DNA from 2 places in the Massilia sp. BGA-UO-ETr-WB1 genome. Region 1 is predicted to be linked to the other one. Evidence: predicted binding sites of a transcription regulator. Region 1 holds the regulator's gene; the other holds the start of a gene.
The links. Region 1 encodes LexA, which represses DNA repair genes until DNA is damaged. Its sites were predicted from a motif close to ACTGTATNNNNATACAGT; they were not measured.
Positions count from the first base shown of each region.

Region 2: a site for LexA is predicted at 7,261-7,278, ahead of AC56DV_RS19825 (PA0069 family radical SAM protein). Genes of this name have one in related genera too.

Region 1 covers NZ_JCAQOT010000025.1:116,918-127,582, reverse strand. The annotation lists gene AC56DV_RS18740 (Ig-like domain-containing protein) at 1-247, shown strand, start outside; gene AC56DV_RS18735 (GNAT family N-acetyltransferase) at 263-727, opposite strand; gene AC56DV_RS18730 (bile acid:sodium symporter family protein) at 724-1,722, opposite strand; gene AC56DV_RS18725 (inorganic phosphate transporter) at 1,795-2,805, opposite strand; gene AC56DV_RS18720 (DUF47 domain-containing protein) at 2,843-3,469, opposite strand; gene AC56DV_RS18715 (replicative DNA helicase) at 3,561-4,946, opposite strand; gene rplI (50S ribosomal protein L9) at 5,056-5,508, opposite strand; gene rpsR (30S ribosomal protein S18) at 5,542-5,832, opposite strand; gene priB (primosomal replication protein N) at 5,834-6,136, opposite strand; gene rpsF (30S ribosomal protein S6) at 6,168-6,545, opposite strand; gene AC56DV_RS18690 (RpnC/YadD family protein) at 6,710-7,747, shown strand; gene lexA (transcriptional repressor LexA) at 7,851-8,507, shown strand; gene AC56DV_RS18680 (glutathione S-transferase family protein) at 8,520-9,146, shown strand; gene AC56DV_RS18675 (cystathionine gamma-synthase family protein) at 9,159-10,403, opposite strand; gene purF (amidophosphoribosyltransferase) at 10,454-10,665, opposite strand, start outside.
Region 2 covers NZ_JCAQOT010000025.1:381,608-392,272, reverse strand. The annotation lists gene maiA (maleylacetoacetate isomerase) at 1-15, opposite strand, end outside; gene AC56DV_RS19860 (fumarylacetoacetate hydrolase family protein) at 12-1,055, opposite strand; gene AC56DV_RS19855 (VOC family protein) at 1,059-1,595, opposite strand; gene AC56DV_RS19850 (LysR family transcriptional regulator) at 1,704-2,597, shown strand; gene AC56DV_RS19845 (LysR substrate-binding domain-containing protein) at 2,622-3,512, opposite strand; gene AC56DV_RS19840 (FMN-dependent NADH-azoreductase) at 3,649-4,266, shown strand; gene AC56DV_RS19835 (gamma-glutamylcyclotransferase) at 4,322-4,921, shown strand; gene AC56DV_RS19830 (sensor domain-containing diguanylate cyclase) at 5,032-6,069, shown strand; gene AC56DV_RS19825 (PA0069 family radical SAM protein) at 6,079-7,248, opposite strand; gene AC56DV_RS19820 (methyl-accepting chemotaxis protein) at 7,389-9,584, shown strand; gene AC56DV_RS19815 (DUF2760 domain-containing protein) at 9,842-10,465, shown strand; gene AC56DV_RS19810 (Hsp70 family protein) at 10,462-10,665, shown strand, end outside.

The DNA.
Region 1 (10,665 bases):
GAACAACAACATCATGCCGGCAACCACGGTGCTTGATTTCAGCGCCCTCTTTGGCCTGATTTCTCCGCCCGTCCTTCCGGGCAGCATCAAGGTGCCGAATGTTGTGCGGGCAGTCGGCCAGTCCATCATCCCACCGTCGTACCTGATCACGGTAGGGTGTCCGTCACAGGAATCGAAGGGGAAATTCACCGTGACCGTCACCACGCCGAACGGCGTGACCACCACCGCAAACACCACCATCAACTGAAGATGGCAGCCCGGGTCACAGCTGCTTTTCGAAGCAGGCCGACTCGGGCTTGACGGCGTAGCGGCCGAAGTTGGGAATCAGGCGGTAGCCGCGCGCCTCATAGAAGGCCACGGCGCGCGTGTTGACGCGGCGCGTCGACAGCCGCAGTGCCTGGTAGCCCAGCGCTGCGGCTTCCTGTTCCAGGAAGGCCAGCAGCGCGCGGCCGATGCCCCCCCCTTCGCCGGGCCGCGCATACATGCGCTTCACTTCCGCAATGCCCTGTTCCAGCGGCCTGAACGCGCCGCAGCCCACCGCCTCGCCGCGCCCGTTGCGCGCGACGGCAAAGCGCGCCAGCGGGCCGCGCACGTCGTCCGCGTCGAAGGACGACTGGCCGCTGTCGCCGGTGATGGCCGCCAGCACGGCCGACAGTTCCGCCATCAGCAGCAGCGCATCCGGCGATCCCGGATCGGCCGCCTGCACTTGCACCGCCGGGACGCTCATTGCCCCGCCCCCGCCCGCTCGGCGCGGCGCGCGAAGCGCTGCGCCAGCACCGCGCACGCCATCAGCTGGATCTGGTGGAACAGCATCAGCGGCAGGATCACCACGCCCAGCGACGAGGTGGCGAACAGCACCTTGGCCATCGGCACGCCGCTGGCCAGGCTCTTCTTGGAGCCGCAGAACACGATGGTCACCTCGTCCTCCCGGCAGAAGCCGAGCCGGCGGCTGAGCCAGCCCGTCAGCGTCAGCACCACCGCCAGCAGCAGGCAGCACAGCAGCGTCAGCGCCAGCAGCGCCGGCACGCCGGTCTTGAGCCACAGCCCCTCGCTGACGGCCTGGCTGAACGCCGTGTAGACCACCAGCAGGATGGCGCCCTGGTCCACGTACTTCAGCATCGGCTTGCGGCGGTCCACCCAGGCGCCGATCCAGGGCCGCAACAGCTGGCCAGCGATGAAGGGCAGCAGCAGCTGCAGCACGATGGACAGCACCGCATCGGCCGAGGACTTGCCCGCCGGGCCGTGCACCACCAGTGCGCTGACCAGCAGCGGCGTGAGGAAGATGCCAAGGAAGTTGGACGCCGAGGCGCTGCACACGGCGGCCGCGACGTTGCCGCGCCCGACGGCGGTGAACGCGATCGAGGACTGCACGGTGGACGGCAGCATGCACAGGAACAGCATGCCCAGGTACAGGTCGGGCGTGAGCACCGTCAGCGCCAGCGGCTTGAGCAGCAGGCCCAGCAGCGGAAACAGCACGAAGGTGCAGCACAGCACCAGCAGGTGCAGGCGCCAGTGCGTCATGCCCGCCACGATGGCGTCGCGCGGCAGCTTGGCGCCGTGCAGGAAGAACAGCGCGCCGATGGCCACCGTGGTGACCAGGCCGAAGCCCTCGGCGACGCGGCCGGCGGCAGGCAGGAAGCTGGCAATGGCGACAGTGAGCAGCAGGGCGAGCGTGAAATTGTCGGGCCGCAGGCGGCGCAGAAGAGCGAGGATCGAAGACATACCCGTATTCTAGCAGCCGCGGCCGGGGCGAAAAAAAAGGGAGCCGCAGCTCCCTTTCCTGTCCTTCCGGTATTACATGATGTGCTTGCCGACCCACCAGGCGATCGCCGCCACGAAGGCCGAGGCCGGGATGGTGAAGATCCAGGCCCACACGATGTTGCCCGCCACGCCCCAGCGCACCGCCGACATTTTCTGCGCCGAGCCCACGCCGACGATGGCGCCGGTGATGGTGTGGGTGGTGGACACCGGCACGCCCATGGCGGTGGCCACGAACAGCGTCATGGCGCCGCCGGTTTCGGCGCAGAAGCCGCCCACCGGCTTCAGCTTGGTGATCTTCTGGCCCATGGTCTTGACGATGCGCCAGCCGCCGAACAGCGTGCCGAAGCTGATGGTGCCGTAGCAGGCCACGATGACCCAGGTCGGCGGCGCCGTATCGGTCGCGGCCACGTGGCCGGAGGCGATCAGCAGCATCCAGATGATGCCCATGGTTTTCTGCGCGTCGTTGCCGCCGTGGCCGAGGCTGTAGGCGGCCGCCGACGCCATCTGCAGGCGGCGGAACCAGGTGTCGACCTTGCGCGGCGTGGTGCGCACGAAGATCCACGACACCAGCAGCATCATCAGCGAGCCGAGCACGAAGCCCAGCAGCGGCGCGACGACGATGAAGGTGACGGTCTTGATCAGGCCGCCGGAGATCAGCGCGCCGGTGCCGGACTTGGCCACCGCCGCGCCCACCAGGCCGCCGATCAGCGCGTGCGACGAGGACGACGGGATGCCGTAGTACCAGGTGATCAGGTTCCAGGCGATGGCGCCGACCAGGGCGCCGAAGATGACGTAATGGTCGACCACGGTGGGATCGATGGTGCCCTTGCCGATGGTGGTGGCGACCTTCAGCCCCACCACGAAGATGGCGATGAAGTTGAAGAAGGCGGCCATCGCCACGGCCGACTGCGGCTTCAGCACGCCGGTCGAGACCACGGTGGCGATCGCATTGGCGGCGTCGTGGAAGCCGTTCATGAAGTCAAACACCAGCGCCAGGAAGATCAACAGGCACAGCGCGTAGATGCTGATTTGTAGGGTTTGCATGGATTGTTCTTTTCAGTTCTTTTCAGGACAGCACGGCTTACGCGTTTTCGACAACGATGCCTTCGATGATGTTGGCCACGTCTTCGCAGCGGTCGGTGACCGTTTCCAGGATTTCGTAGATGGCTTTCATCTTGATCAGGTTGCGCACGTCCGGCTCGTCGCGGAACAGCTTGGACATGGCGGCGCGCATCACATGGTCGGCGTCCGATTCCAGGCGGTCGATCTCTTCGCAGATGGCGACGATCTGGCGCGAGTTGTCCATGTTGTGCAGCAGGGCCACCGCTTCGCGGACCTTCTCGGTGCAGGCCAGCACCAGTTCGGCCAGGCGCTTGGCTTCCGGCGTGACCGAGTGCAGGTCGTACAGCGACACGGTCTGGCCGGCGTCTTCCATCAGGTCCAGGATGTCGTCCATCTTGGTGATCAGCTTGTGGATGTCGTCGCGGTCGATCGGGGTGATGAAGGTCTTGTGCAGCATGTCCACCGTGGCGTAGGTGATCTTGTCGGCCTGCTTCTCGATGCCCTCGATCGCGTGCACGCGGTTTTCCAGGTCGTCGAAGTTGGTCATCAGGGCCAGCATTTCCTTGGCGCCTTTGACGCACAGGTCGGCGTGCTGGTTGAACAGATCAAAAAACTTGCCCTCGGTGGGCATCAGGCGTCCAAACATATCAATCTCCAATCAAGAATCATCATTACTGCAGGCAGCCGCCAGGCGGCGGCCTTAGAAAAGTTACGGGTACTGCGGGGGAAGGTAAAGCTTAGTCGCCCTGGTAGGTCGTCAGTGCACCGCTGTAATTGCCGAACTTGGTGTACATGCCCATCCAGGTCAGTCGTATTGCGCCGATCGGACCGTTACGCTGCTTGCCGATAATGATCTCGGCCGTGCCTTTTTCGGGCGAGTCGGGGTTGTAGACTTCGTCGCGGTACAGGAAGATGATGACGTCCGCATCCTGTTCGATAGCGCCGGACTCGCGCAAGTCCGACATCACCGGGCGCTTGTTGGGGCGCTGTTCCAGCGAACGGTTCAGCTGCGACAGCGCGATGACGGGACAGTGCAGTTCCTTGGCCAGGCCCTTGAGCGAGCGCGAGATTTCGGAAATCTCGGAGGCGCGGTTGTCGCCCGGCTTGCTGCCCTGCATCAGCTGCAGGTAGTCGACGATGATCAGGCCGAGCTTGCCGCACTGGCGCGACAGGCGGCGCGCGCGGGCCCGCATCTCGATCGGGTTCAGCGCCGGCGTTTCATCGATGAACACCTGGGCGTCGTTCATCTTCTGGATCGCGTTGGTCAGGCGCGGCCAGTCCTCGTCGTTCAGTTTGCCGGTACGTAGGCGGTGCTGGTCCAGCATGCCCACCGAGCCCAGCATACGCATGGCCAGCTGGGTGCCGCCCATCTCCATCGAGAAGATGGCCACCGGCAGGCCGGCGTCGACCGCCACGTTCTCGCCGATGTTGACCGAGAACGCGGTCTTGCCCATCGACGGACGGCCGGCCACGATCACCAGGTCGCCCGGCTGCAGGCCGGAAGTCATGCGGTCCAGGTCGATGAAGCCGGTCGGCACGCCGGTGATTTCGCTGGAATTGTCGCGCGAGTACAGCTCGTCGATGCGCTCGACCACCTGGGTCAGCAGCGGCTGCACCGCCAGCCAGCCTTGCGCGCCGCGCGCGCCCTGCTCGGCGATGGCGAAGATCTTCGATTCGGCCTCGTCCAGCATCTGCTTGACCTCTTTGCCCTGCGGGCTGAAGGCCTGGCCGGAAATCTCGTCGGCCACGGTGATCAGCTGGCGCAGGATGCCGCGGTCGCGCACGATCTCGGCGTAGCGGCGGATGTTGGCGGCCGATGGCGTGTTTTGCGCCATGGCGTTCAGATAGGCCATGCCGCCCACCTCGTCCGCCTTGCCCAGCATGGACAGCGCTTCGAACACGGTCAGCACGTCGGCCGGCTTGGAGCCGTTGATCAGGCGGACGATCTGTTCGAAGATGATGCGGTGATCATAGCGGTAGAAGTCGTCGGGATTCATGAAATCCGCGATACGGTCGAACGCGGCATTGTCGCGCAGCAGGCCGCCGATGACGGACTGTTCTGCTTCGATGGAATGCGGCGGAATGCGTAGCGAATCTACCTGTGGATCGGAGGGGGTGTTCATGGCGCGAATTATACCTGCTTCGGTGCAAGGGCAAAAAATAAAAAAGCCGGGCAAGCCCGGCTTTTCTATATGTACAACAGTCTATCCGTAGATTTCTCTACAACTAAACTTAGGCAGCTTCGCCAACGACGGCAACGGTCACGTCGACCACTACGTCGGTGTGCAGCGATACCGAAACGGCGTGCTCGCCGGTGACTTTCAGCGGGCCGTTAGGCATGCGCACGGCAGCCTTTTCAACAGCGAAACCAGCTTTGGTCAGCGCTTCGGCGATGTCGAAGTTGGTCACGGAACCGAACAGGCGGCCGTCAACACCGGCTTTTTGCGAAACGGTCACGGTCATGCCGTTCAGTTTCTCGCCTTGGGCTTGAGCGGCAGCCAGTTTAACGGCAGCAGCTTTTTCCAGTTCGGCGCGCTTGGCTTCGAATTCAGCCACAGCGGCGGTGGTGGCGCGGCGGGCCAGCTTTTGCGGGATCAGGAAGTTACGTGCGTAGCCGTCCTTGACCTTAACCACGTCGCCCAGGTTGCCGACGTTAACAACTTTTTCCAACAGAATGATTTGCATAGTTCTCTCCAGTTTCTAATCTGACTGCGCTAATTAAGCGTGGTGCAGATCGGTGTACGGCAGCAGGGCCAGGTAGCGAGCGCGCTTGATGGCGGTGTCAACTTGACGCTGGTAGTGCGCCTTGGTACCGGTCAGGCGTGCTGGCATGATCTTGCCGTTTTCCTGGACGAAATCTTTCAGCGTGTCTACGTCTTTGTAGTCCACTTGCTCAACGTTTGCAGCGGTGAAGCGGCAGAACTTCTTACGTTTGAACAGAGGATTCTGTTGCTTGCGCTTTTCTTTCAGCTTGAGCTTGTTTTTGTCGAACTTTTTACCGAATGCCATTTTAGGCTCCTGTATCTAATAAACTAAAATCAATGATGTGAAACACCAGGCTTCTGCTATTGCGGTTTTTCTTGGCCAGGAATCCTGTGAACCGATAAACACCACCCAGGGGCGCCGCTTCGAACCGTTTTGCCAGATCCCCTGCCGCCAGGGCCGGGACTTCGAATTCGGTGAGGCGGGCGATGCCTGCCTCCATCTGCTGCGAACTGTGCTGCAAGGTTGCAGTGACAATCGGCATGCCGGCCGGGGTGTACCTGATGGTGTCCCGTTCGGTGATGAGGGCGGTTACCTGTAGCTGGTTCAGTTCAGTTCCTGGTCAATACTCGACTGGCCGATTAGGCCGCTGCAGCTGCTTGTGCTTCGGCGCGATGGCTCTTGGCCGCGTCTTCACGTTGTACCGACTTCATCATCGGCGAAGGAGCGGTTTCCGCTTTCTTCATTTTCACGGTCAGGTGACGCAGCACGGCATCATTGAATTTGAATGCGGTTTCCAGCTCGACCAGGGTCTCGTTGTCGCACTCGATGTTCATGCAGATGTAGTGTGCTTTAGCCAGTTTCTGGATCGAGTAAGCCATTTGACGGCGGCCCCAATCTTCCACGCGATGTACGTTACCGCCGCGCGAGGTCACGCTGGCTTTGTAACGTTCGATCATCGCGGGCACTTGCTCGCTTTGGTCCGGATGGACGATAAATACGATTTCATAGTGACGCATGAAAACTCCCTTAAGGACTGTGAATATAGCCCACCCCGGCGTCAAGACGGGTGTGGGAAGAGGTAAGCCCGCGACTATAGCGCCTTTCCGCTGAAAAATCAAGCAGCAGCCCGCCTTGACCCCGCGCAAAGCCGGCCACCCCGGCTGCGCGCATGCTACCAGCCATGGAACCGCCCGCCGACGACTACGACACCCCATGGAAGACCGCCGTGATGCGCTATTTCCGCGAATTCATGGCTTTCTTCTTCCCCCAGGCGCACGACGCCATCGACTGGAAACTGGGCTACAGCTTCCTGGACCAGGAACTGTCGCAGATCGCGCGCGACGCCAGCCTGGGCCGCAGGCGGCTCGACAAGCTGGTGCAAGTGCGCGGGCGGGACGGCGCGCATCAGCTGCTCTACATTCATCTCGAGATCCAGCGCCGCCGCGAGATGGAATTCGCCGCGCGCATCTTCACCTATCACTACCGCCTGTACGACCGCTTCCAGTGCCCCATCGCCACGCTGGTGATCCTGGCCGACCCCTCCCCAGCCTGGCGGCCCGACTGGTTCGGCTACACTGCGCTCGGCTGCGAAACCAGTATCCACTACCCCACCGTCAAGCTGATGGACTACTGGCCGCACCTGGAAAGACTGCTAGCCAGCCATAACGCCTTTGCGATCTTGACCGTGGCCCATCTCATGACACTGCACACGCGCCACCAGCCCCAACTGCGCTTCGAGTGGAAAGCAAGGCTGGCCACACTGATGCACGAACGGCAATGGAGCACGCAGCGCATCCTGGACCTGTTCGATGTACTAGACTGGATGATGGCAATACCCGCGCCGCTTCAGCAACAGTTGGGTGCGAAAGTTGTTGAGCTTGAAAGGAGCATGACTATGCCATTCGAAAATCTCATCATCAAGATGCACAAGCAAAGGGCCCGTGAGGAAGGCCTCGAGGAAGGGCGTCAGGCGGGCCGCGCAATAGGCCGGGAAGAAGGCCGGGAGGAAGGCCGGGAGGAAGGCCGGGAACAGGGCCGGGAAGAAGGCCTGCTGGCAGGACACCGGGAAGCACTGACGCGGCTGCTAAAGCTGCGGTTCGGTCCGCTGCCGCCGGACACTACGCGGCGTATCGAGCAGGCATCGAAGGCCGACTTGGCCAGCTGGGAGGGGCAGATTCTGCGTGCGGACGCTCTGGATGACGTATTTGACGGCCGCTAAGTGAAAATATTTCGCGAGCAGCAATGAAATCCCTTGCATTAGCGCTCACACTGTACAAAAATACAGTCTGTCTATATCCACAGCTCTCAGAGCGAAACGCACCATGATCAAGCTCACCGCACGCCAGGAACAAATCCTTAATCTGATCAAGGATGCCATCGACAATACCGGCTTCCCGCCCACCCGCGCCGAGATCGCCAACGAACTGGGCTTCAAATCGGCCAACGCCGCCGAGGAGCACCTGCAGGCGCTGGCGCGCAAGGGCGCCATCGAGATCGCGGCCGGCACCTCGCGCGGCATCCGCCTGCTGGGCGCGCATGCCGAAAGCGCCGCCACCAAGGTGGCCAATGCGGCCGCCGCCGCCGCGTCCAACATGATGTCGCTGCCGCTGATCGGCCGCGTGGCCGCCGGTTCGCCCATCCTGGCCCAGGAAAACCTGGAAACCAGCTACAGCGTGGACCCCGCCCTGTTTTCCGCCAAGCCCGACTTCCTGCTCAAGGTGCGCGGCGAATCGATGCGCGACATCGGCATCATGGACGGCGACCTGCTGGCCGTCAAAAAGGTGGACAGCGCCAAGAACGGCCAGATCGTCGTGGCCCGCATCGGCAACGAAGTGACGGTCAAGCGCTACCAGAAGACCGGCTCCACCATCGAGTTGTTTCCTGAAAATCCGGATTTCAAAGTAATCACCGTCAATCCGGAGGCGGACGAGTTCGCGCTGGAAGGACTGGCGGTCGGCCTGCTGCGCAGCTGGCACTAAGAAAGAGCAACAATGGGTGCTTTCAAACTCTACGGCAATTGCGAGTCCGGCCACAGCTACAAGGTGAAGCTGGCCATGGAAGTGGCCAAGGTGCCGCACGAGTATGAAGAGATTGACCTGCGCCTGGAGCGCGCCGGGCGCCCCGAGCCTTTCCGCAGCCTGTCCAGGTACTGCGAAGTGCCGCTGCTGGTGCATGACGGCCAGGCCTACGTGCAGTCGAACGCCATCCTGCTGCACCTGGCCGAACACCTGACAGCGTTTGGCGGCGAAACGCAGCAGCGCCTGGAGCGCGTGCGCGAATGGCTGTTCTGGGAGGCCAACCGCATCGGCTTCTCGATGGCGCACCTGCGCTATGGGCAGAAGTTCGATCCGGCGGCCTACGCCGGCACCGTGCTGCCGTGGTTCCGCAACCGCTTCAACGCCGACATCGAACGCCTGGAGGAAGAACTGTCCGACGGCCGCGCCTTCCTGCTCGACGACCACGTCAGCATGGCCGACTTTTCCATCTGCGGCTATATGTACTGGCCGGAGCAGGCCAACGTCGGCTACCCGCCGCGCGTGCAGGCCTGGCTGGACCGCATCGCGGCGCTGCCGGGCTGGCGCCATCCATATCACATGGAAGGCGCGCAGCCCTGGTAACGCCGCCTGCGCTTAGCAGGCTTCCAGCGCGCAGCTGAAGTCTTCTAGCAAATCAGCCGTGTCCTCGATGCCGACCGACACGCGTATCAGCGATTCCGCAATCCCCATCGACGCCCGGCGCTCCGCGCCCATCTCGTAGAAGATGGTGTGCGCCACCGGGATGATCAGCGTGCGCGTGTCGCCCAGGTTGGAGGCCGGCACCGCCAGCTTCAGGCGGTTCAGGAAATCGAAGCAATCGATGCCGTCCTTCAGCTCAAAGCTCAGCAGCGAACCATGCGCGCGGAACAGCTCCGCCGAGATGGCGTGCTGCGGATGCGACTTCAGGCCCGGGTAGTACACCGCCGCCACGCGCTCGTCCGATTCCAGCAGTTCGGCCAGCGCCTTGGCGTTGGCGCAGGTGCGCTCCATGCGCAGCGCCAGCGTTTCGGCGCCGACCGCGATGTGGTGCGCCGCCTCCGGCCCCAGCGAGGCGCCGAAGTCGCGCAAGCCCTTGGCGCGGATCTGCGTGATGCCCCACTGCGCCGGCGCCGCCTTCTTGTAGTTCTCGAAAATGTTCGGGAACCGCGTCCAGTCGTAGGCGCCGGTGTCGGTCAGGCTGCCGCCCAGCGCATTGCCGTGGCCGCAGATCGACTTGGTCAGCGCGTTGACCACCAGGCCGGCGTGCACCGACTTCGGCAGGAAGAGATACGGCGTGGTCATCGTGTTGTCGACGATGTAGAGGATGCCGCGCTCCTGGCACAGCTCGCCGATCCGCTTCAGGTCCGCCACTTGCGTACGCGGGTTGGCAATGGTTTCGACGAACACGATGCGGGTATTCGGCTGGATGGCGGCCGTCACATTGGCCACGTCGGTGGCGTCGACGAAATCGACCGCCACGCCCTGCCCCGCCACGGTTTGCCACAGCGAGTTGGTGTTACCGAACAGGAAGGACGACGACACCACGTGGTCGCCCGCGCGCAGCAGCGCCTGGAACACGGCGCCGATGGCGCCCATGCCGGTGGCGAAGCACAAGGTGGCCACGCCCTGCTCCATCTTGTTCACCTTGTCTTCCAGCGCCGACACGGTGGGATTGCCCTGGCGGCCATAGCGGAAGCCCGGCTCCTTGCCCTGGAACACCGAGGCCAGCTGGCGCGCGTCGCCGTAGCCGAAGGCCACCGAGGTGTGCACCGGCTTGTGCAGCGAGCCGTGCTCGATGCCCTTCTGGCGGTCGTTGTGCAGGATGGTGGTGGTGAAACCGTAATTTTTCTTTTCTGTCATGATCTTCGGTCAAAAAAAAGCCCGGTGCCGTGGGGCACCGGGCTGCGACATCAGCCTTCGGCGGTCGCTGCGTTCAGGTTCAACTGGGTGCGGCCGGTATCCTCCGCCGCAGCCGGTTTCGGGTTGTGGCGGTTGTATTCCAGCTTGTCCAGGTAGTCCGGCGACACGTCGCCGGTGACGTAGATGCCGTCGAAGCACGACGCTTCGAACTTGGTCAGCTTCGGATTCACGTCGGTGATCGACTGTTTCAGCGCGTCGATGT
Region 2 (10,665 bases), 260 kb from region 1:
GGTGTAGAGCTTCATGCGCCCTGCCCCTGCCGTCCCTGCCGCTCCTGGTAATGCGCCACGGTCTGGTCGATGGCGCCGAAGATGCTGGCGCCCTGCGCGTCGAACATCTCGATGCGCACGCTGTCGCCGAACTTGAGGAAGCCGGTGGCCGGCTTGCCGCCTTCGATGGTTTCGTACATGCGCACTTCGGCCAGGCAGCAATAGCCCACGCCGCCGTTGGCGATGCTGGAACCATGCAGGCTGCCCTGCTTGTTCGACACGGTGCCCGAACCGATGATGGTGCCGGCCGCCAGCTCGCGCGTTTTGGCGGCGTGCGCCACCAGCTGGGCGAAGCTGAAGGTCATGTCCTCGCCGGCGTTCGGCTTGCCGAAAGGCTGCGCGTTCAGGTGCACGGTAAGCGGCAGATGCAGCTTGTTGTCCGCCCAGTGCGCGCCCAGTTCGTCCGGCGTGACGGCCACCGGCGAGAAGGCGCTGGCCGGCTTGGAGTTGAAGAAGCCGAAACCCTTGGCCAGCTCGTTCGGGATCAGGTTGCGCAGCGAAACGTCGTTCACCAGCATCACCAGGCGGATGGCCTGGGCCGCGTCGGCGTCGCTGGCGCCCATCTTCACGTCGCCGGTGACGACCGCCACTTCGGCCTCCAGGTCGATGCCCCACTCTTCGGTCAGCGCGTAGATGTTGTCGCGCGGGCCGACGAAGCTGTCCGAGCCGCCCTGGTACATCAGCGGATCGGTGTAGAAGGAGGCCGGCACGTCGGCGTTGCGCGCCTTGCGCACCAGCTCCACGTGGTTGATGTAGGCCGAGCCGTCGGCCCACTGGTAGGCGCGCGGCAGCGGCGAATGGCAGGCGCTTTCGTCGAACGGCTGCGCGTCGGCGGCGCGGCCTTCGTTCAGGGCGGCGTACAGCGCGGCCAGCTGCGGCGCGCTGAAGTCCCAGTTGTCCAGCGCGGCCTGCAGGGTGGGCGCGATGCCGGCGGCGCTGACGCACTGCTTCAGGTCGCGGCTGACGATAACCAGGGTGCCGTCGCGGCTGCCGTTCTTCAGGGTGGCTAATTTCATTGCTTATTCTCCAGTGGCGGGGGCGTGCATCCAGGCGGCGTGCTTGGGCGCTTTCTTGGTCCTGGACCATTCTTCCAGCATGTCCCATTTGACTTCGTCCAGCTTGCGCATCATTTCCGGCGTGCCGGTGTTGACCGACAGCTCCAGGCGGTGGCCGTTCGGGTCGAAGAAGTAGATGGACTTGAAGATGGTGTGGTTGACGGGGCCGATCACGTCGATGCCGGCGGCGCTCAGGCGCTCCTTCGCTTCCAGCAGCTCGTCCATGCTGTCCACTTCCATGGCCAGGTGCTGCACCCAGGCCGGCGTGTTGTGGTCGCGGTCCATCGGCGCCTGCGTGGGCAGCTCGAAGAAGGCCAGCACGTTGCCATGGCCGGCGTCCAGGAACACGTGCATGTACGGGTCCGGCGCCTTGGTGGACGGCACTTCGTCTTCGGCGATGGCCAGCACGAAGTCCATGTTCAGGTGCTTGACGTACCACTCGACGGTTTGCTTGGCGTCCTTGCAGCGGTAGGCGACGTGGTGGATTTGCTTGATCTTCATGGTGGTCTCCCGGGGTCTGTCCAGCTAATGCCGATTATTTCCGCTATTAGACTCCCGAATCAGATATCATACAAACGGTATTTTTCAATCGATTTATCGGATTTCCCAATGAGTCCTACGCTGCGCCAGATGCGCGCCCTGGTCGCCATCGCCAAGACCGGCAGCTTCACGCTGGCCGCCGAATACCTGAACCTGACGCAGTCCTCGCTGAGCGGCCAGATCAAGGAGCTCGAGCAATTGCTGGGCGTGAAGGTGGTGGAGCGCAACACGCGCCGCGCGCAGCTGTCCGAGCTGGGGCGCGAGCTGTATCCGCTGTTCGACAAGATGATCGAGGACCTGGACGGCGCCATGGCCGACATCGCCAACCGCAAGGCGCTGAAAAAAGGCACGGTGCGGGTGGCGGCGCCGCAGATGATGGCCTGCACCCTGCTGCCGGAAGTGATCGCCGCCTACCGCGCGGCCTACCCGGCGGTGCAGGTGATGCTGGTGGACTGCCCGGTGGAGAACGTGTCCGGCCGCGTGTTCAGCGGCGAGGTGGATTTCGGCATCGGCCCGGAGCGCGACCCGGCGGCGGAGATCGCGGCGCAGCTGCTGTTCGAGATGCCCTTCGTGCTGGTGCTGCCGGTGGCGCATCCGCTGGCGGACAAGCAGAGCGTGACGTGGAGCGACGTCAACGAGCATCCGCTGATCGCGCTGCAGGGCCAGTTCACCGAGCGGCTGCTGCGCGACGTGGCGCTCAATCCCTACAACGAAGTCACTTTCATGACCACCGCGCTGGCCATGGTGAACGCCGGCCTGGGCGTGACGGCCTGCCTGCCGTACGCGGAACCGATGGTGAAGCTGTACGGCTTGCAGATGCGGCTGCTGCAGCAGCCGGAACTGACGCGGCGTTTTTTCGTCTACACCAAGAGCGCGCGCTCGCTGTCGCCCGCCGCGCAGAGCTTCGCCGACTTCCTGTTCCGGTTCGTGGCGGCCCACGAGTGGAACATCCCGCAGTCGTAGGACCCGGGCTCCACGCCTCAAGCCTCAGGCCAGGCAGCAGTTGCTCTGGTAGCCCAGCACCAGTTCGTCCAGCAGGCCGCGCACGGCCGGCACCAGGCCGCGCCGCGACGGGAACACCGCGTGCACCAGGCGGAATGGGAAGTTCAGCTGCGGCAGTACGCGCTCCAGCAGGCCGCTGTCCAGATCGGCCTGCACCTGCGCCTGCGGCAGCTGGGCCACGCCCAGGCCATCGATGGCGGCCAGCTTCAAGGTCGGCATGTCGTCCGTCACCATGCGCGGCGCGTGCGTGACGCTGACGCTGGCGCCGGCCACGTTGATGAAGTTCCACACGAATTTGTCGCCCGGCCGCGCCATGGCCAGCGTGGGCACGTGCGCCAGGCCGGCCGCGTCCGTGGGGCGCGGCAGCTGTTCGAACAGGCGCGGGCTGGCCACCAGGATGGGTTCGGAGCGCGCCAGCACCCGCACCGCCAGGTCGCTGTCGTCCAGCGGCGGCGTGCGCACCCGCAGCGCGATGTCGATGCCCTCCTCGATCACGTCGACGCGGCGGTTGGTGGCGTCGATGGACACGCGTACCAGCGGATTGGCCGCCAGGTACCTGGAAATGATGCAGCCGACGCCGTTTTGCAGCAGGCCCAGCGGGGCACTGAGGCGCACCAGGCCCTGCGGCGTGGAACGGGTGCGCTCGATGGCGTCGCGCGCGGCCTGCGCCTCGGCGACCACGGCGGCGCAGTGGCGGTAAAAGGTCTGGCCCGCCTCTGTGACGGAAATACGACGCGTGGTGCGGTTCAATAGGCGCACTCCCAGATCTTTTTCCAGGGCAACTATATGCCTGCTGAGACGGGATGCCTGCATGCCCAGCGCCGACGCGGCAGCGCTGTAGCCGCCATGTTCGACAACTTTAGCGAAAAGATACATGTCGTTAAGGTTTTCCGCTGCCATTTCGTCAAGTCCGATTATTCTAATTTTGCAAAAGTGCTTTGCATTATCCCCTCTTCCGCGATGATTGTTGCAGGTATACCCTGCCCGCATTGTTCTATTTATTGCGACCGTCATGAATATCTTGCACATCGATTCAGCTTGCCTGGGCGATAACTCGGCTTCCCGCCAATTGAGCGCCGCCGCCGTCGAGGCGCTGTGCGCGGGCAGCGCGCAAGCCCGCGTGGTCTACCGCGACCTGTCGGCCGCGCCGCTGTCGCACGTGAGCGGGCCGCTGATGCAAGTGATGCGCTCGGAATGGAACGCGGCGCTGCCGATGAACGCCGAACTGAGCGCGGAAGCGCTGCTGACCGAGTCGCTGCTGGCCGAGTTCATGGCAGCCGACGTGCTGGTGCTGGGCGCGCCGATGTTCAACCTGTCGGTGCCGTCCACGCTGAAGGCCTGGCTGGACCGCGTGCTGCAGCAGGGCCGCACCTTCGACGTGGGCCCGGACGGGCGCACCGTGGGGCTGGCGGCCGGCAAGCGCGTGGTGCTGGTGTCCACCCGGGGCGGCCAGCCGCACGAGATGCTGGCCGACCACCAGGAGTCCTACCTGAAGGCGGTGTTCGCCATCATGGGCGTGGCGCAGGTGGACGTGGTGCGCGCCGAGGGCATCGCGCTGGGCGCGGAACTGCGCGCGCAAGCCATCCAGGGCGCGCTACGCCAGGCCGCCGGGCTGCGCGTGGCGGGATAGCGCCGCCGTTGCGACGGGTGCTGCCGCGCGCGGCACTGTTCGCTATAATTTGCCCATGTCAGCCAACACTATCGAGATCAACCGGCAGATGGACAAGTTCGCCGGACACCACAGCGTGTGGGTGTTCGGCTATGGCTCGCTGATCTACAAGGCGGACTTCCCCTACCTGCAGCGGCGCCCGGCCAATATCGCCGGCTGGTCGCGGCGCTTCTGGCAAGGCTCGCACGACCATCGCGGCACGCCCGCCGCGCCGGGCCGGGTGGTCACCATCATCCCCGAGGCCGGCGCCATCTGCCACGGCATGGCTTACCTGATCACGCCGGAAGTGTTCGAGCACCTGGACTACCGGGAAAAGAACGGCTACCTGCGGGTGGCGGTGGAGATGGCGTTCGACGACACCGCGGCGGGTGCCAGCGCAGCCGCCGAGGCGGCCGAAGGCGTGGTGTACGTGGCGCGCGAGGACAACGAAGCCTTCCTGGGCGAAGCGAGCGAAGAGGACATCGCCCGCCACATCGCGCGCTCGGCCGGCCCCAGCGGCCCCAATAGCGATTACCTGACCCACCTCGCCATCGCCCTGCGCGAACTCGGCAAGCACGACGCCCACGTTTTCACCATCGAGCAATACCTGCTGGAGCTCATCGCCAGCAACAAATAAGCTGCGGCAGGCAGCAAGCCGGCGGCAGCGTGAGAATGTGTGCATTTTCCATGTATACAAGCTGCTATTCTCTCTTTACCGGCCGTGCTCGGCCATCTGAGGACGCCGCTATGAAACTGCCTCCCCCGATGTATGGTATTCCGCAATACGGTATTCCGCCACTAACCGTTCACGAGCTCGTGCAAGCGATGCAGTGCATGCCTGTGGGCGTGACGATCATCGACAGCGCCTTGACGATGCGATTCTGGAACGATGCGTTCTGTCACCTGTTGGATTTCACGGCGGACATCATGCGTCCCGGCGTAACGCTGCAGGACTTGTTCTACTTTAACGCCCGGCGCGGAGAGTTCGGGCCCGGCGATCCCGAACGGCAAGTCGAGGAGCGCATTCAACTCAGCAAGCAGTTCCAGCCCCACCATTTCACCCGCACGCGGCCGGACGGCACGGTGCTCGACATCACCGGCAGCGTCATCCACGGCGAAGACGGCGAGGCCCAGGGCTTCGTCACGATCTACCAGAACGTGACGCTGGAACATCAGCACGAGCAGCGCCTGCTGGCCGCCAACCAGGAACTGCGGATTGCCTATGACGACTTGAAGCAGGCGCAAATCGGCTACGCGGAGATGGAAGAGGACCGGCGCCGCTATTACCAGCTGGCCGCGCGCGATCCGCTGACCGGCTTGTTTACGCGCTACTACATGGAAGATGCGGCGGCCCGCATGATCGAATTGCACGAGCGCGAGGAGTCGGCGCGGCTGGCTCTATTGCTGTTCGATATAGACCACTTCAAAGACATCAACGACGCGTGCGGACACCTCAGCGGCGATGCCGTGCTGCGCTGCGTGGGCCAGCTGCTGGGCGAGTTGTCGCGCCGCGTCGATGTGGCGGTACGCTACGGCGGCGACGAATTTGCCATCTTCCAGTCCGGCGTCAGCGACAACGATTGCCTGGCATTCGCCGAACGCTTCCGCAATGCGGTGCAAGAACTTCGCTTCGACGGCAACCTGGCCGGCCGCCGGCTCTCCATCAGCGCCGGCGTCGCCGAGCACCGCATCGGCGAATCCATGAATGACCTGATCGCGCGCGCGGACGCCGCCCTGTACGTGGCAAAGCGCGCCGGCCGCAATTGCTCGCGCAAAGCGCCGTAAGCCGCTCTCTCAGAACAAATCCATCTGCCCCGCCGCGGCTGCGGCCCTGGCTTTGGCGCCCAGCGCAGGGACCACCAGCGGGCGCTTGAACCGGGAGGCGTCGAGCTGGCTGAAGCGGCTGCCGCGCTTTTCCATGCCGAAGCGGCGGATGGCTTTCTCGGCGCGCTGCCGTATCAGGTCGGCCCACACGCCCTCGCCTTTCATGCGCTTGCCGAAATCGCTGTCGTAGTCCTTGCCGCCCCGCATGTCGCGCACGCGGTTCATGACGCGCTGGGCGCGGTCCGGGAAGTGCGCTTCCAGCCATTGCTGGAACAGCGGGTTCACTTCCCACGGCAGCCGCAGCACGATGTAGTTGGCGTGCATGGCGCCCGCTTCGAAGGCCGCTTCCATCACCCGCTCCAGGTCCGGCTCGGTCACGAAGGGGATCACCGGCGCGATGCTGACGCCCACCGGAATGCCGGCCTCGGCCAGCATGCGGATGGTGCGCAGGCGCCGCGCCGGGGCCGCCGCGCGCGGCTCCAGCGTGCGGGCGATGGCCGGGTCCAGCGTGGTGATGGTGATCGCGGCCGAGGCTTGCCCCTTGGCCGCCATGTCCGCCAGCAGGTCGATGTCGCGCTCGATCAGCGACGACTTGGTGATCAGCCCCACCGGATGCCCGCATTCGTGCAGCACCTCCAGCACCCGCCGCGTAATGCGCAGGCTGCGCTCGCAGGGCTGGTAGGCGTCCGTGTTGACGCCCAGCGCGATCGGCTCCGGCACGTAGGACGGCCGCGCCAGCTCCTGCCGCAGCAGCTCGGGCGCGTTCACCTTGGCGAAGATCTTGCTCTCGAAGTCCATGCCGGGCGACAAGCCCAGGTAGCTGTGCGTGGGCCGCGCGAAGCAATAGATGCAGCCGTGCTCGCAACCCCGGTAGGGGTTGAGCGACACGCTGAACGGGATGTCCGGCGAACTGTTGCGCGTGAGAATGGATTTGGCGACTTCGTCCGTGACATGCGTCTTCCACACGCGCGGCTCGCCGCCCTCCTCCCCGTCCCCCTCCTGCTCCCAGCCGTCGTCGAACTGCTCGCGGCCATAGACTTCGTAGCGGCCCTGCAGATTGCTGACCGCGCCGCGCCCTTTCCGCGCGCGCAGCGGCGCCGGCGGCAGCATGGCTTGGCCTTCAAAATCGTCGTCGTCCATGGCTATCTCGATACTGTACGCATATACAGTATTCTATGCCGCATGGCGCATCCGCGCAACAGTGATTATTGGAGAGAATCCGCCGCAAAGCGGCAGCGCATAATCACCAAGGTCACCCGATAATCCGACAGGGAATTCTCATGCTGAAAAACCTGAAGATCGCCACCCGCCTGGGCCTCGGCTTTGGCAGCGTCGTTGTGCTGCTGCTCATTTTGTCCATCATCAGTGTCCAGCGCCTGGGCACCATCAACGAAAGCACCCGCGTCATCTACGAGGAACATTACGCCAAGGTGGTGCTGATCAACGGCGTGCTGACCAACAGCATGGACAATGCGCGCCAGATGCGCAACATCCTGCTCTCCACCAGCGATGCCGAAGTCGACAAGTACCGGCGCCTGGTCGATGCCAACCGCAGCGAAATGACCGACGGCCTGGGCAAGGTGCAGAAGCTGCTGAGCACGGATGCCGGCAAGCAGATGTACAAGGACATCGTCGCCAAGCGCGAGCTGGTGGCCGCCAAGTACGAGCCCTTCTACGCGCTGGTGAAGACCGACCGCAAGGCGGCCATCGAGTTCTTGAAGACCGATTTCGTGCCCACCAACGACGTGTTCTGGGCCGCGCTGGAAGCGCTGGCGAAATCGCAGGGCGAGCTGATGGACAAGGCCGCCCACGACGCCACCGCCACCTATGAATCCACGCGCACGCTGGTGATCGTGCTGGCGGCGGTCGCCATCGTGCTGGCGGTGGGCATTGCCGCCTGGATCACGCTCAGCATCGTGCGCCCGATCCGGCAGGCGGTGCTGGTGGCCGAGCGCCTGGAAGCGGGCGACTTGTCGATTGAAATCAACGACAGCTCCAAGGATGAAACCGGCCAGCTGCTGCGCGCCATGCGCAACCTGGTCGCCAAGCTGAACCAGGTGATCTCGGGCCAGAAGCGGGCCGTGGAAGCGGCCAACAGGGGCAACTTCGACAGCCGCATCGACCTCAACGGGCTGCACGGCTTCCAGAAGGAGCTGGGCGAAGGCCTGAACCAGCTGATGGTGACCACCGGCGCCAGCATAGACGACGTGGTGCGCGTGATGGGCGCGCTGTCGGAAGGCGACCTGAGCAAGACCATCACCAAGTCCTACGAGGGCGCGTTCGACGAGCTGAAGCGCTACGCCAACAACACCGTGGAGAAGCTGGGCCTGGTGATCGACGGCCAGCAGCGCGTGGTGGCGGCGGCCAACCGGGGCGACTTCCAGGCGCGCGTGGAACTGGCCGGGCTGCAGGGCTTCCAGAAGGAGCTGGGCGAAGGCCTGAACCGGCTGATGGTGACCACCGGCGCCAGCATAGACGACGTGGTGCGCGTGATGGGCGCGCTGGCGGACGGTGATCTGAGCAAGACTATCGACAAGCAGTACGAGGGCAGCTTCGCGGAACTGAAGGAATACGCCAACAACACCATGGCCAAGCTGCTGCAGGTGGTGACGGAGGTCAATTCCGGCGCCCAGTCGCTGGCCAGCGCGTCCGAGGAAGTGAGCGCCACGGCGCAGGCGCTGTCGCAGGCTTCCAGCGAGCAGGCCGCCAGCGTGGAGGAAACCAGCGCGTCCATCGAGCAGATGACCTCCTCCATCGCCCAGAACACGGACAACGCCAAGGCCACCGACGGCATGGCGGCCAAGGCCTCGCAGGAAGCGACCGAGGGCGGCGAGGCGGTGGACGCCACCGTGGCGGCGATGAAGCAGATCGCGCGCAAGATCGGCATCATCGACGACATCGCCTACCAGACCAACCTGCTGGCGCTGAACGCGGCCATCGAGGCGGCGCGCGCGGGCGAGCACGGCAAGGGCTTCGCGGTGGTGGCGGCCGAGGTGCGCAAGCTGGCCGAGCGCAGCCAGGTGGCGGCGCAGGAGATCGGCGAAGTGGCCACCAGCAGCGTGGAACTGGCCGAGCGGGCCGGCGTCCTGCTGGAACAGATGGTGCCCAACATTAAGAAGACGTCGGGGCTGGTGCAGGAAATCGCCGCCGCGTCCGAGGAGCAGTCGGCCGGCGTGGCGCAGATCAATTCGGCGGTCAACCAGCTCAGCCAGACCACCCAGCAGAACGCCAGCAGCTCGGAGGAGCTGGCGGCCACCGCCGAGGAAATGAGCAGCCAGGCCGAGCAGCTCCAGCAGACCATGGGCTTCTTCAAGGTCAACGCCGCGCCGCAGCAACAGCGCCGGCAGGCCCAGGCCCAAGCCCCGTCGCCTGCGCGCAAGCCGGCCGCCGTGAAAGTGGTGCGCAACCGGGATGTGTACGCGTCGGCCGCTCCCGCCAGGGAGGAGCTCGACGAGGCCGAGTTCGTCCGCTTCTGAGCGGTTCCGGAACGGCTTTCGCATAACGCGGGGCGGTGCGCCCCTGCGTTGCCACCCTTTTCCGCCCCGCCGCCCCCGCCCGGCAGCGGGGCGGCGCTTCGCCGCCGGGCCGCTAGCTGGTATCATGCGCACTGTTCCAGGTGCCGTGCGCCCGGCGCCGATGCGCCGCGCACGCTATCCGATGTCACCAACACCGCCAGCCCATGGCCGCGCTCCCTGCTGCGGCGGGCTGCTTTTTGACCCGAATCGACCACAACATGACCAATACCAACAACAACCTGCCTTCGCTTGGCGCCCGCATCGCGCTCGCCTTCGGCACCTTCTTCCGCACGCTGTCGGACCCGCAGTTCGCCGCCCGCCTGCAGCGCATCAACTCGCGCGTGGCCGGCGCCACCGCCGCCGCGCCGGCCGCAGCCCCTGCTGCTGCACCTACGGCCGCTCCTACTGCGGCGCCGACGGCCGCGCCCACCGCGCCGCCGGCCCCGGTGATCCTGCGCGAAGCCACGCCGGACGCCGCCCTGCAGCTGCTTAGCCTGCTGCAGCGCGAAGCGCGCCTGATCGACTTCACCCAGGAAAACCTGAGCGCCTACGCGGACGCCGACATCGGCGCCGCCGCGCGCGTGGTGCACGAAGGCTGCGCCAAGGTGCTGCGCGAGCACTTCACCATCGAGCCGGTGCGCGCCGAAGCCGAAGGCACGCGCGTGACGCTGGAAGAAGGTTTCGACGCGGCCGCCGTGCGCCTGACCGGCAACGTGGTGGGCAAGGCCCCGTTCAAGGGCAGCTTGAGCCATCGCGGCTGGCGCGCCACCAGCGTGCGCCTGCCGAAGCTGGCCGAGGCGCATGACGCCAAAGTACTGGCCCCTGCGGAGGTGGAACTGTGAACGACGACCTGAACAACACCCCGCGCTACGCCATCGGCATCGACCTTGGCACCACCCACAGCGCATTGTCCTATGTGGACCTGCAAGCCAGCGACGGCGAGAAAACCGCACAAGCCGTGCTCGGCGTGCCGCAGCTGACCGCGCCCGGCACGGTGGAGGAACTGCCGCTGCTGCCGTCCTTCCTGTACCTGCCGCACCCG